2 linked regions of the Parafrankia irregularis genome follow. Each later gene encodes a partner of the first gene's protein in a complex. Links are inferred from orthologs where the notes say so. Each region holds a gene or a part of one and is shown on either strand. Other genes may lie near its edges.

Evidence for each region.
Region 2: the proteins of uvrB (region 1) and pcrA are in contact, whole or in part, in a crystal structure (PDB 7EGT), measured with the Thermus thermophilus proteins. The link is inferred for Parafrankia irregularis from one-to-one orthologs. Residues at the interface, in WP_096411307.1 of Thermus thermophilus: Glu23, Leu25, Arg26, Asp27, Gly28, Glu29, Arg30, Phe31, Arg55, Glu326, Asp327, Phe328, Glu379, Ser382, Gln383, His398, Gly400, Arg401; in WP_096412145.1 of Thermus thermophilus: His654, Arg656, Phe657, Gln666, Asp668, Glu669, Lys680, Arg681, Leu682, Ser683, Lys685, Tyr686, Ala687.

Annotation. Positions count from the first base shown.
Region 1 is NZ_FAOZ01000006.1:135,999-142,931, reverse strand. Bases 1-2,891 are described here. They hold uvrB (excinuclease ABC subunit UvrB), read right to left. Parts: upstream 2,564-2,891; coding sequence 437-2,563; downstream 1-436. Other genes in these bases: AWX74_RS11805 (helix-turn-helix domain-containing protein), read right to left, coding at 2,677-2,891; coaE (dephospho-CoA kinase), read left to right, coding at 1-384. Also shown: more of AWX74_RS11805, read right to left, coding at 2,892-4,503; AWX74_RS11800 (zinc metalloprotease), read left to right, coding at 4,840-6,066; AWX74_RS11795 (TerC family protein), read left to right, coding at 6,342-6,933. UniProt on the Escherichia coli protein: The UvrABC repair system catalyzes the recognition and processing of DNA lesions. A damage recognition complex composed of 2 UvrA and 2 UvrB subunits scans DNA for abnormalities.
Region 2 is NZ_FAOZ01000002.1:410,865-418,081, forward strand. The notes cover bases 1,751-4,925. They hold pcrA (DNA helicase PcrA), read left to right. Parts: upstream 1,751-2,129; coding sequence 2,130-4,721; downstream 4,722-4,925. Other genes in these bases: AWX74_RS04370 (threonine ammonia-lyase), read left to right, coding at 1,751-1,970; AWX74_RS04380 (M23 family metallopeptidase), read right to left, coding at 4,801-4,925. Also shown: more of AWX74_RS04370, read left to right, coding at 558-1,750; more of AWX74_RS04380, read right to left, coding at 4,926-5,547; AWX74_RS04385 (lipase family alpha/beta hydrolase), read right to left, coding at 5,734-6,780; AWX74_RS04390 (carboxyl transferase domain-containing protein), read right to left, coding at 6,787-7,217. UniProt on the Escherichia coli protein: A helicase with DNA-dependent ATPase activity. Unwinds DNA duplexes with 3'-5' polarity. Translocates on single-stranded DNA with 3'-5' polarity. Initiates unwinding more efficiently from a nicked substrate than double-stranded DNA.

The sequences.
Region 1 (6,933 bases):
CGGCGGCTGGAATCGATCACCCATCCCCTGATCCGGGCGACGATGGAGCGGCGGATCGCCGCGGCCCCGGCGGACGCGATCGTGATCCATGATGTGCCGCTGCTCGTCGAGGGTGGCTCGCATGGAGGCTACGACCTTGTCCTCGTGGTCGAGGCGCCTCGGGAGCTCCGCCTGGAGCGACTGGCCCGACGCGGCCTTCCGCGTGACCAGGCCGAGGCCAGGATGGCGGCCCAGGCCACCGACGAGCAGCGACGCGCCGTCGCCGACATCCTCATCGACAACAGCGGGTCGATCGACGACCTGGGCGCGCGGGTGCGGGAGGTCTGGCAGGAGCTGCTCCGGCGCCGCGACGCCACCCCCGCCGGCGCAGCCGGCCCCGCGTAGGCCGAGCCGACTGCGCGCCGGTCCACGAGACGCCGGTCTACTCGCCAGCGGCCTACGAGACGCCGGCGGCGTCCATGCCGCGCAGCTCCTTCTTCAGCTCGCTGATCTCGTCGCGCAGCCGGGCGGCGAGCTCGAACTGCAGCTCCTTCGCCGCCTCGTGCATCTGGTCGTCGAGCTGGCGGATGAGCTGCGCCAGCTCTCCTCGCGGCATCCCGGCGAGCTCGGCGGCGTAACGACCGACCGTGTCACCGGCCTTGGACTTCATGCCGGGCGCGGGGGCCTTGCCGCGGGACTGTGCCCGCCCGCCGCCGCCGATCATCTCGCCGCCCGCCGTCTCCCGCACCATGTCGTCGAGGATGTCGACGACCTTCTTGCGCAGCGGCTGCGGGTCGAGCCCACGCTCGGTGTTGTAGGCGACCTGCTTCTCGCGGCGCCGGTTCGTCTCCTCGATGGCATGGCTCATCGAGGGCGTGATCTTGTCCGCATACATGTGGACCTGGCCGGAGACGTTACGGGCGGCCCGCCCGATGGTCTGGATGAGCGACTTGTCCGACCGCAGGAAGCCCTCCTTGTCCGCGTCGAGGATCGCGACGAGCGACACCTCGGGCAGGTCGAGGCCCTCCCGCAGCAGGTTGATGCCGACGAGGACGTCGAACTCGCCGCGGCGCAGGTCGGTCAGCAGCTCGACCCGGCGCAGGGTGTCGACCTCGCTGTGCAGGTACCGCACCCGGATGCCGAGCTCCAGCAGGTAGTCGGTGAGATCCTCGGCCATCTTCTTGGTCAGCGTGGTGACGAGGACCCGCTCGTCGCGCTCGGCGCGCAGGCGGATCTCATGGACCAGGTCGTCGATCTGGCCCTTGGTCGGCTTGAGGATGATCTCCGGGTCGAGCAGCCCGGTCGGCCGGATGATCTGCTCCACGACGCCGTCACCGCGCCCCAGCTCGTAAGGGCCCGGTGTCGCGGAGAGATACACCGTCTGCCCGATCCGCTCCAGGAACTCCTCCCAGCGCAGCGGGCGGTTGTCCACCGCGCTCGGCAGCCGGAAGCCGTGGTCGACGAGGTTGCGCTTGCGCGACATGTCGCCCTCGTACATCCCGCCGATCTGCGGCACCGTGACGTGCGACTCGTCGATGACGAGAAGGAAGTCCTCCGGGAAGTAGTCGAGCAGCGTGTGCGGCGGGGTGCCCGCGGCGCGGCCGTCGATGTGCCGGGAGTAGTTCTCGATCCCGGAGCAGAAGCCGACCTGGCGCATCATCTCGATGTCGTAGCTGGTCCGCATCCGCAGCCGTTGGGCCTCCAGCAGCTTGCTCTGGCGCTCCAGCTCGTCGAGCCGCCCGGTGAGCTCGGCCTCGATGCCGGTGATCGCCCGCTCCATGCGCTCGGGCCCGGCGACGTAGTGCGTCGCCGGGAAGACGAAGACCTCCTCCGCCTCGCGGACGATCTCGCCGGTGAGCGGGTGCAGGTACGACAGGCGCTCGATCTCGTCGCCGAACATCTCGATCCGGACCGCGAGCTCCTCGTACACGGGGAACACCTCGACGGTGTCCCCCCGGACACGGAACGTCCCGCGGGTGAAGGCGACGTCGTTGCGCGCGTACTGGACGTCCACGAAACGGCGCAGCAGCCGTTCGTGCCCGAACTCGTCGCCCACCCGCAGGCGCACCATCCGGTCGATGTACTCCTGCGGGGTGCCCAGGCCGTAGATGCAGCTCACGCTGGCCACCACGATCACGTCGCGGCGGGTGAGCAGGTTCATCGTCGCGGAGTGCCGCAGGCGCTCGACCTCCTCGTTGATCGAGGAGTCCTTCTCGATGTACGTGTCCGTCTGGGCGATGTACGCCTCGGGCTGGTAGTAGTCGTAGTAGGACACGAAGTACTCGACGGCGTTGTGCGGTAGCAGTTCCCGGAACTCGTTCGCGAGCTGGGCCGCCAGCGTCTTGTTCGGCGCCATGACGAGGGTCGGCCGCTGCAGCCGCTCCACCAGCCACGCGGTCGTCGCCGACTTGCCGGTTCCGGTCGCGCCGAGGAGCACGACGTCCTTCTCCCCGGCCTGGATGCGGCGGGCGAGATCGTCGATCGCCGCCGGCTGGTCACCAGCCGGGGCGAACTCCGAGACGACCTGGAACGGTGCCGCCGAGCGTTGCAGGTCCGTCGTGGGGCGTTCGAACGTTGTGCTCACGATTCCCAGAACACCACACGCCACCGACAGTTTCCCGACCGCGTCGCCGGGCCCGCCTCGATCAGGCCGTTCCGGCCGCCCGACCCCACCGCCCGGCCGGTCGCCCGGCTCGATCAGCTGCCCGGATCACCCGACTGCCGCCGGAACGCGCCCTCCCAGTCGATCAGGCGCGCGCCGATCACCGCGGTCTGCAGCACGTAGCGGTCGGTCGGTGAGGTCGGGTCGTGCTTCGTCAGCGCGTGGATGCGGTCCAGCCGGTAGGTGAGCGCCCGGACGGACAGATGCAGCCGCCGGGCGGCCGCGAGCGCCACCCCGCCGGTCGCGAAATAGGCGTCGAGGGTCTCGATCAGCGGTGCCGCCCCGCCCCGCGCCGACCGCAGCGGGCTCAGCACCGTGTCGACGAGCTCCTCGAGCGGTTCCCGGTCCCGCAGGAGCACCTTGTAGATCAGCAGGTCGTCGGTGTGCACGACCTGGCCGTCCAACCGCATCCGCCCGGCGAGCTCGACGGCGTTGCGCGCCTCCTCGAAGCTGATCCGAACCCCGGCCACGCCGCTGCGGGCCCGGCTCACCCCGAGCCGCCAGACCAGTTCCGGCTCGACCGCCAGCCGCCGGGTGATCGCCCGGATCGCGGCGGCCGGGGCGGCCTCGGCCGGCGCGACGCCGGGCATCGGGACGAAGCCGACATCCCCGGCTGCCGGCGGGTCCAGCCGCCGCCGACCGCGGGGCGCGGTGGTCCGCGGGGACGTCCGGTCGGCGGCGGTCGGACGGTCGATCCGAGGGTGGCCGGAACCACCGTCCGCGCGGGTGTGGACGGCGGGGCCGCGCCCGGGGGGCGGGGCGGCGACGACCTGGCCCGATCGGACCACGCCGCCTTCGGAGCCGGCGCCACCGGGCCCGGCGCCACCGGGTCCGACCGAGCGGCCGTCACCGTGGATCCCGCCGTGCTCGTGCCCGTGTTCCTGGCGGTGCGCGTCGCCCTGGTCGGCACTGTCGCTTCCGGCTTCAGCTCTGGTGGCAGTGCCAGAGCCGTCATCGGCGTCGATCCCGGTGCCGGTGCCGGCGGCGTCCGCATGGAGGCCGGCCGAGCTCAGTGCCACCGGGAGGGTCAGCTCGGACTCCTGCGGAACGACGCAGACGAGCAGGCCGTCCTTCGTCGCGACCAGCGGCTCCGTCGGGCACTGCCGGCGCAGCGTCTCCTCGATCTCGCGGACCACGGCGCGGCCGTCCAGGAAACGCCGGCTCCCGGCAGACACGAGCAGGACATGGGGAGCCTCCAGCCGGAACCCGAACGCCGCGGCTCGCTCCAGCAGCAGCCCCACCTCCGAGGTGCCGGTGAGCAGGTCGTCGACCAGCTCGCGGCGCAGCGCCTCCTCCGAGCGTGCGCGGGCCGTCCGAGCGCGCTCATAGCCGTCGCACACCGCCGCGACCACGTCGTCGCTGGCACGCAGGACGGCGGAGGCCGCCGCGCGGGTACGTGAGACGGCGCCGACAGCAGGCCCTGTGCCAGTGGGCTTTCCGGTTGCCTCGTCGGACCCTCCGGTTGCCTCGGCGGGCCGGCCGGCCGCGTCGCGCGGCTGCGGGCCGTGCGCCGAAAACCGGGCCAGGCGATCGGCCTGCCGGACTGTGGGCAGCGACGGCCAGACCCGCCAGGTCGCCGACAGGTAGAGGTCGACGAGCGCGGGCAGCGAGGCTCCGGACTCGGCGGCGGCCTGGCCGAGGGCCCGGAACGTGTCGAGCTCGGCCCGGGTCAGCCTCCGCCCGCTGTCCGCGGTGGAGGCGAGAACGTCGAGGTAGTTGCCCAGCAGCCCGGCGTGCAGGCGGGCATCGGCGGCAGCCAGTACGGCAGCCCGGGGCAGCCGGGTGAGGCTCGTGCCAGGCAGCCCCGTGACCTGCACTTCGTGCTCGATGGGCCACCCAGGGCGTTGGTCGGTGTCTGCCACAGCTCTCGTGTCTCCCCCCGTCGGGCTGCCGAGTGTCGGCAAGGAAATCGTAGACAAAGTCGCGGAGTCCGGACGGTGTCTGCCGGGACGTCGAAGGGCAGGCTGAGCGTTGAGCCTGGTGACGGGCATTGGACGAGCCGCGGCGAGGCCTCGGCGCGGCGGTGCGCGGGCCAGGTGCTGTGCGGGCCAGAGGTACCAGTGCCGCTGCTCGGCTCCTCGGGCGCAGGCAGGTGGCATCCACCGGCTCGACCGGAGGCCACCCGGCCCGACTCCTCGCAGGCGTAAGCAGCCCGGACGGAAGTGACAGAAGTGAAAGGGAAAGGATCAGACCGCGACATGTTCGCGAAGACCGGCCCACGTGACACCGCGCATACCCCCATCGCGGTGCGCCCGGGTCTATTCGTGTCCGTAACGATCGTGACGGTCGTGCTGGCCGCGTTCACCCTCCCGGCAACCGCGCCGGACCGGCCGGGATTCGCGTACTTCAGCGGTGGCGTGATCGGAGCGGGCCTGCTGGTCGTGCTGCTGCTGGCGGCCGACCTCGCTCGTGCCGCAGCCGCGCGCCGTGCGGGGATCAAGGTGGTCGGCATCACGCTCGGTGCCTTCGGCAGCCGTCTCGTGCTCGCTCCGGCACAACGGAGTGGGGTCTCGAACGGCCCCGGTACCTCCGAGCCACTCACGCCCGGTACCGACGACCCTGCCGCCGACGCCGCCATTGCCCGGGCCGGCCTGACCGTCACCGCGCTGGTCGGAGTCGTCCTGGTCGCAGCCGGGGCGCTCGCGCCCGCCGGCACGCTGAAGCTGCTCGGCGAGGTCGCCTTGTGGGTCGGAACGTTCGCACTGCTGATCACCGTGGTCGATCTGCTGCCCGCGCCGCGCAGCGCGGGAGGCCGCATCCTCGCGGCCCGCGTCGTTCGCCGTACCGGTGACAAGGCCGCCGCCGCGGCGGCGGTGGCCCGCGCCGGCGTCATCACCGGGTGGACGCTGATCGCTCTCGGTGTCGTGGCTGTCCTGCTGATCGGGCTGGTCGGCCTGTGGGCGGTCCTGCTCGGCTGGCTGGCGCTCGGCAGCTCACGGGTCGCGCAGGCGCAGCAGAAGGCGACGACCGCGCTGAGCGGCGTGTTCGTGCGGGATGTGATGGTGCCCGCGCCGCCTTCACTTCAGGCCTGGAAGACGGTGGGCAGTGCCCTGGAGGAGACGGTGATCCCCTCCGGCGGTTCGGTGTTCGCGGTGCGCGACTTCGCGGGTCCGCTGCTGGGAGTGGTACTGCTGCGGGATCTGGCCGCCGTTCCCGCGGATGATCGTGGCCTGGCCCGGGTAACCCGGGTGGCGATCCCGCTGGACCGGGTCGCGGTCGCCCGGCCGGACGAGCCGCTGGCCAGCGTCACCTCGCGGCTGGCGCAACGCCCCGCCGCGGGCGTGATCGTGGTCGTGGAATCCGGTGCCGACGGCGGGCAGGAGATGGTGGGAACCGTGGGGCCGGGTGAGATCGCCAGGGCTCTGGAGGCCTCGCCGCTGCACGGTCGCGTGGTCTCGCCTGTGGGCTTCGGCCGCCGCCGCTGACCCCACCTCAAAGCCTCTCACACCCTCAACGGATCACGCCTTCAACGGCTCACACCCCCAAGGGCTCTCGGACTCTTGAAGCCCTCCAGTGCTGCCGCACCTTCGACGCACCCCTGCAGCGCTCCTTACGACCCGGCGCATGTGGATGTCCCGCACCGCGTCGGCGGTGAACCTGCTCTGGCCGGCTGCCGGCAATGGCGCCCGGCTGGCCAGAGCGATGACCTCCACGTCCCCGAGCCACCCGCACCTCAAGAAAGCATTCCGGAGGATTTTCCGTGCACGTACCAGTCTGGGCCTGGGCCGCCTTCGTCGGCGGCCTGCTCCTGCTCCTGGCGATCGACCTGCTGGCTCATCGGAAGGCACATGTCATCGGCTTCCGTGAAGCCGCGTGGTGGAGTGTCGGATGGGTGTCCCTGGGAATCACCTTCGCCTTCGTCATCTGGGCGTGGCAGGGGCCGGGTGCCGCCGGCGAGTACACGGCGGCGTATCTGCTCGAGAAGAGCCTGTCGGTTGACAACCTGTTTGTCTTCGCGCTGATCTTCTCGTACTTCAAGGTTCCTCGTGAGTACCAGCACAGGGTACTTTTCTACGGTGTGCTCGGCGCGCTCGTGCTGCGTTTCGTCTTCATCGCAGCCGGCATCACGCTGCTGGAGCACTTCAGTTTCGTCATCTACATCTTCGGTGCATTTCTCCTGTTCACCGCGTTCAAGATGGTGCGTGACGACGGTGTGGACATGGACCCGGGTCAGAGCAGAGCGGTCAAGCTGCTGCGCAAGGTGATGCCGGTGACGGATTCCTACGAGGGCCAGCATTTCGTGCTGCGTAGGGCCGGAAAGCTTGTCGCCACCCCGCTGCTCGCGGTCCTGG
Region 2 (7,217 bases), on another replicon or contig:
TGACCTCGGTGCGGACTTCATAGACCTGTCCGGCCTAGTCCGGTGCCATCGTGAGCCACCCGCACTCGGTCGGGACATAGGTTTGGTTGCGCCGGCGGATGGTATTCCCGCTCGGATGTTCGAGGCGACTTCATACGATCCCGGCGGCCGGTGTTTTGTGTCGGGGAGTCGCCGCTCGGTGGCGATAAACCTCCGAAGCGATCCGGTGATTCACCGTGGGGAACATAGCGAACCGGACATTACGGATATTTAGTGGAGTATGAGGTGCTGCCTTCGGTTCACAACGGCGATCGCGTCGGAGTGGAACCGCCCGGTGTCGGGCTGGTCGCGGGCGGCTCGGTCGCCCGGACGAAGCGTCCCCTGCCGGCCGGCCGGTTTGACTACGTCCGCGCCGCGGCGCACTCTAGAGGTGTGCCGCTGTTCCTCATGGTGATTACGTAGGCGCGCGACCGCCCGAGAGGGTCGCGCGCCAAGCCCTTCCGCCCATCGGCGGGGGGCTTTTTTGTTTGCCGCGGCCGCAGGGGTGAGGTGGCCGCCGAGCCACCAGGAGAGTGTCGATGACATCACCATCAGTAAGAAGGCCGCCGGCTGATGGCGCCGGGTCGTCCCGCGCGGACGACCCGACCGACGCCGACGGCGCCGGAGAACGTCAGGGCGGGGCAACGGGGGCCCTCGCCCGGATCAGTCCGCAGTCAGCCGTGCCGGCGCCCGAACGCGCCCGAGGCACGCTGCCCGCCCGCCGCCCGTCCGGTGGGCGCACCGCTCCCCGCGCCCGCGGTTGTGACGCGGCCGGGCTGCGTCCCGCCGGCCTTGCTGGCAGCTTGGGACTGGCTGGCAGCTCGGGGCTGGCTGGCACCGCTGGGCTGGCTGGCAGCTTCGGCCTGTCCGGCGGTCCTGTCCGCGCTGGCGTTTCCGGCCTGCCGGTCGATCTCGCCGAGGTCACCGCGGCCGCCGGGCGGCTGGGCGGTGTGGCGCGTCGTACCCGGGTCGTGCCGGCGGCCGGGAGTCTGACCGGGCATGTCGGTGCGCCGGTCTGGCTCAAGTGCGAGCACGAGCAGCACACCGGTTCCTTCAAGCTGCGGGGCGCGTTCAACCGGATCGCGACCGCGGGGCCGCGGGCACGCGCGCGGGGAGTCGTCGCGGCGAGCGCCGGCAACCACGCCCAGGGCGTCGCCTTCGCGGCGGCTCATTTCGGCGTCGCCGCGACCATCTTCGTGCCCGAGGGCGCGAACCCGGCCAAGGTCGCGCGTACCCGTGCGCTGGGCGCCCGCGTCGAGCACGTACCGGGGGGCGTCGACGCCGCGCTGCGAGCCGCCGACGCCTACGCCGCCGCCAGCGGTGGCCTGCTGGTCCACCCGTTCGACGACGCGGCTGTCATCGCGGGCCAGGCAACGATCGGGCTGGAGCTCCTGGAACAGGTGCCGGAGCTCTCGACAGTGATCGTCGGGGTCGGTGGTGGGGGTCTGCTGAGTGGTCTGGCGGTGGCGCTCAGTGGCCTGCGGCCGGACGTACGCGTGATCGGCGTTCAGGCGGCCGCCGCGCCGGCGTTCGCGTCGTCCTTTCACACCGCCCGCCGTCTGGTCGTCCCACCGGGCGCTGCCGGTAGCGGCGCGGGCTGCCTCGCCGATGCCGGCCAGGCCGGGGCAGCCACGGGAACCGTGGCCGACGGCATGGCGGTCGGCGCGCCCGGCCGGCTTACCCTGGCACTGGCCGAACGGCTGGTGGACGACGTCGTCACGGTCGACGAGGACGCGTTCTGGGAGGCGATGGTCGCGCTGCGGCGGTCGGGCCACCGGGTGGAGCCCGCGGGAGCCGCCGGCGTCGCGGCCCTGCTGCGGATGCCCGAGCTCGCGGGCGGTGTCACGGCGGTGGTGCTCTCCGGCGGCAATCTCGACCCCGCGGTGGACACCAGGGTGGCCGCGCTCGCGGCCGACGCGTCCGCCGGCGCTCGGACGAACGCGCCTGGGTGACCGCGACTGGGCGACCGCGTCCGGGTGAAAGCATCCGGACCCGAACGCCGACCCGCGGGCCGCGCATGGAAGTGTCGGACCCGCCCGGCATCATGGCGCTGTGGTTGAGCTGGCCACCGCGTCGGGCGGTTCGTCCGTCGAACGTACGATCGAGGTCTGATGAGCACTCTTTTCGACGACACCTTTGGCCCTGAATCGCTGGTCGACGGTCTGGCACCCCTTGGTGGCGCGGGCTCGCGGGAGGGTGCGGCGGCCGGCGGTGCGGCGCGCGGCGGGGCCGCCGGCGGCGGTCGGGCGTCGGGCGACTTCGGCCCGGCGGTGCTCGAGGCCGGGGCGGGTCGCCCCAGGCCGCCTCGGCTCGACCCGGGCGAACTGCTGGAGGGGCTCAACCCGCAGCAGCACGCGGCGGTGGTGCACGCGGGCGCGCCGTTGCTCGTCGTCGCCGGTGCGGGCTCGGGCAAGACCCGGGTGCTGACCCACCGCATCGCCTACCTGCTCGCGGCGCGTGGCGTGCGGCCGGGCGAGATCCTCGCGATCACGTTCACGAACAAGGCCGCGGGGGAGATGAAGGAGCGCGTCGAGGCGCTCGTCGGCGGGCGGGCCAGAGCGATGTGGGTGAGCACGTTCCACTCGGCCTGCGTGCGCATTCTGCGCTCGGAGGCGGCGCGGCTCGGGTACGCCTCCTCCTTCTCCATCTACGACGCGGCGGATGCCCAGCGCCTGCTCACGTTGGTCACCCGCGATCTCGACCTCGACCCCAAGCGCCACACCGCCAAGGCGCTCGCGGTGGCGATCAGCGCTCTGAAGAACGAACTCGTCGACTGGGAGACGGCCCGGGACCGGGCCGCGAGCCACATCGAGCGAACCGTCGCCGAGGTGTACGCCTCCTACCAGCAGCGGCTCGCACAGGCGAACGCGCTGGACTTCGACGATCTGATCATGATGACGGTCAACCTGCTCCAGGCGTTCCCCGACGTCGCCGAGCACTACCGGCGGCGGTTCCGCCACGTGCTCGTCGACGAATACCAGGACACCAACCACGCCCAGTACGTCCTCGTCCGCGAGCTGGTCGGCCGCCCTGGTCCGGCCGGGAGCACGGGGGCGGGGGCCGAGTCGGCGGCGGTGGGCCAGCACGGCACGGGCGGCGAGGACGCTGCCGGGCTGGCGGGAGCGGAGTACGGCGGTGGCGGTCCGGTCCCCGCCTCCGGCGCCCTGCCGCCGGCGGAGCTGTGTGTGGTCGGGGACGCCGACCAGTCGATCTACGCCTTCCGCGGGGCGAACATCCGCAACATCGTCGAGTTCGAGCAGGACTACCCGAACGCGGCCGTCATCCTGCTGGAGCAGAACTACCGGTCCACCCAGACGATCCTCTCCGCGGCGAACGCGGTGATCGCGCGCAACGCCCAGCGCAAGGCGAAGCGCCTGTGGTCGGATGCCGGTGACGGGGAGCGGATCGTCGGCTTCGTCGCCGACAACGAGCATGACGAGGCCGCCTTCGTCGCGGAGGAGATCGACCGGCTCAGCGACGACAAGCTCGCCCGGCCGGCGGATGTGGCGGTCTTCTACCGGACGAACGCCCAGAGTCGGGTGTTCGAGGAGATCTTCATCCGGGTCGGGCTGCCGTACCGGGTGGTCGGCGGCGTCCGGTTCTACGAGCGCCGCGAGATCCGTGACCTGCTCGCCTACCTGCGGGTGCTGGCGAACCCGACGGACACGGTGAACCTGCGGCGGATTCTCAACGTTCCGCGCCGCGGGATCGGTGACCGCGCCGAGGCGATGATCTCGGCCTTCGCGGAGCGCGAGCGCATCCCGTTCGCCGACGCACTCGCCCGGGTGGACGAGGTGCCCGGGGTGGCGACCAGATCGGCCCGGTCGGTCCGGGACTTCGTGGCGCTGCTGGGCGATCTGCGTGACCTGCTGCCGAGCGGCCCACTGGCCGTGATCGAGGCGGTGCTGGAGCGGACGGGCTATCTCTCCGAGCTCGTCGCTGAGGACACCATCGAGGCCCAGGGGCGGGTCGAGAACCTGCGGGAGCTCGTCGGGGTGGTCCAGGAGTTCACCGAACGGCGTCCCGACGGCAGTCTGGCCGAGTTCCTGGAGCAGGTCTCGCTCGTCGCGGACGCGGACCAGATCCCCGACGACGACGGCTCCGACGGCGTCGTCACGCTGATGACGCTGCACAGCGCGAAGGGCCTGGAGTTCCCGGTCGTGTTCCTCACCGGGCTGGAGGACGGTGTCTTCCCGCACCTGCGCACGCTCGGGGATCCGACCGAGCTGGAGGAGGAACGGCGGCTGGCGTATGTGGGTGTCACCCGGGCCAGGGCACGGCTGTACCTCACCCGGGCCCAGGTCCGCAGCGCCTGGGGGCAGCCGGCCTACAACCCGCCCTCCCGGTTCCTCGGCGAGGTTCCGGATGCGCTCGTCGAATGGCGCCGGCTGCCCGAGCCGGCTCCGGCCACCAACAGCGGGCGCTTCGCCGGCTCAGGCGCGGGCTCGGGCGGGGCAGGCGGCTTCGGTGGCGCCGGTGCGAGGCCGGTGAACTCCCCGTTCGGGGCGAAAAGCTCCCGGCCGGCCGCGCGCCCGATCATCGACCTGAATCCCGGCGACCGGGTCACCCATGACACGTTCGGCCTCGGGGTCGTCGTGGCGACGAGCGGAGTCGGTGACTCCCGCCAGGCCAAGATCGACTTCGGCTCCGACGCCGGGACGAAGGATCTCCTGCTGCGGTACGCGCCGGTGGAGAAGCTCTGAGCCGAGGCCTCCGGCCACGCGGCCCCGGCCCCCGTGCTGCCGCGCCCAGCGCGGGCGGCAGCGGGGTCGGGGGCACGGCTCAGTACGTGACCCCGTGGCCCGCGAGCCAGGCGAGGGGGTCGACCTTCGTCCCGTACTGCCCGTTGAGACGGACCTCGAAGTGCAGGTGCGGGCCGGTGGATTTCCCGGTGTTCCCCTCCAGGCCGATCTGCTCGCCGGTGTCGACCTCCTGGCCGACCCGGACGTCGATGCGTGACATGTGGCCGTAGCTGGTCACCACGTTGTTCTCGTGCATGATCTGCACGAAGTTTCCGTAGCCGGTCTCCCAGCCCGCGTAGATGATCGTCCCGCGGTGTGCCGCGTGGATGGTCGTTCCGTGGGGAGCGCCGAAATCCACGCCGATGTGGTGGTTCGAGCCGCCGAATCCCTGGGTGACGCGGGCCTCGATCGGGCGAACCCAACGTGCCGCTGCCACCCGTTCCGCCTCCGCGGCGGCCGCGGCGTCGCGCTGGGCCAGCGCGACGGCTGCCACCCGGGTGGCGACCAGGTCCTTCGCCTCGAGCAGCTCGGCCATCCGGCGTTGGTCGTCGGACACCTCGGTGTCGATCGGCCCGCTCAGATCATCCGCGCCCGCCGTGGACACGACCTGCACGGTGCCGGACTGGCCCGCTGATGCTCCGCTCGCGGACGCCGCCAGCGTGCTGCCGGTCCGTCCCGGCTGGTGCTGGGCCGTGGTCTCGGAATGCGCGATGCCGGTGGCATTGATGAGCACGAGGCCGATGGTCGAGACGACCGCGGTGGCGGCGCCCGTACGTCGCAGCTGCACGGAGACGAAACCCGATCTTCCGGGTACGGACTCGTCCCACTCGTCGGCGACTGAGGCGTTCCGACGTGGGTGCGTTCCGTGCTCGGATCTCGGGAACGGCGGTCGTGTCAACACGCACTCCCCTGGTCACAAGGCACCCGTCGGACGAACCAGCCGGGTGGGAGGGCCCTTAAACCGATGAGGAGGTTACACCGTCTCTTTCTGGCAGATAGTTCCAACTAGCCGTAAAGATGTGGCACTTTCGGGCTGGTCAGTCGCCAGACCTGTCGCCGCCGTTGCCTGCGGCGCTCCCGCTACGGGTGCCGCCGGTGCTGGTGCCGGTGCCGGTACGGCTGGTGCCAGCACGGCTGGTGCCAGCACGGCTGGTGCTGGCGGCTGAGCCGGGGTGAGTAGACGGGTGGTCAGCTGCGCCACCGCGCCGCAGAACGGAAGACCGTGGTGCCCGACGCCGTCCACCAGGACGTTCTCGGTGTGCAGGTCGGGGTGGTTGAGCCTGGCCTCGTCCGGTCGCACCACCGTGTCCAGGCTGCCGGCGACGGCGACGAACCTGGTACGCAGGCCCGGGGCCGGTTCGGCGAGCTCCTCCAACAGGGCGGACCCCGGCCGCAGCTGGGCCAGCACCCGGTACGCGACCGCCCTTGGCAGGCGGCTGGCGAGCCGGGTGCCGTTGTGGGGCGACGCCAGCGTGATCAGGGTGCGCACGTACTCGTCCCCGCCGAGTCGCTGGACGTAGTACCGCGCCACCAGGCCGCCGAGCGAATGGGCGACGATGTTCACGTCCGGGTGCCCGTGCCGCCGGGCGGCCTGCTCGACCGCGGCCGCGAGCGCTTCGGCTGCGGCCTGGACGCTGGTCGCGAACAACGGCACGTCCACCGAGGTCACGGTGGTGAATCCGCGGCGGCGCAGGGAACGCTCAAGGCGCGCGAACACCGACCGGTTGTCCACCAGGCCGTGGACGAGCAGGACGGGCGTCCCGGCGGTCGCCGGATCGCCGACGATCAGGCCGCGTTGGAGCGGGGTCAGGTCCGCCAGGCGGTAGCGGTCGGTGGGGCCTTCGTCGCGGCGCCGCCCGACCACGGCAGCCGGGTAGAGGGCTGCGTGCGTCGCGATACAGGCCGCCTCGACCATGAGGCCCTTCACACCGTCGAACTGCGTGGCCCCGAGTCGGGTGAACAGTCGGGTGTCGATGACCGTCCCCTTCGTGAGGACCTGTCCTCGTGGCAGGTTGGGCAAACGACGTTACTGAAAGCCAACCAAGCCTGTCGACCATTTGTCATGCCTTGCCGCAAGACGGACATCCGCGTCACGAAGAGTGAGGTCACGCAGAAGATCCGCGACCCGTAGTGCCAGCCCGGGCAGGTCAGCGTCACAGCGCTCCAGGACGGCATCGGCGAAACCCAGGGCGAGCAGGTCGTAGGGCCGCAGCCCCGCGCTGTCCGCCGCCGCCGCGAGGTCGATGCGCAGGGTCGTGGCCGCACCTTCGGGCGCCAGTGCGGTCAGGTACCCATCCGGCGAAACCAGGACGACATCGGCACAGGCCGCCGCGAGTGCCCCGCCGGAGCCGCCCTCACCGACGATGATCGAGATGGTCGGGGAAGGACAGGCGAGCACCGCAGCCATGGCCGCACCGATCTGGGGCGCGATTCCCGCGGCCTCGGCGGCCGGTCCGC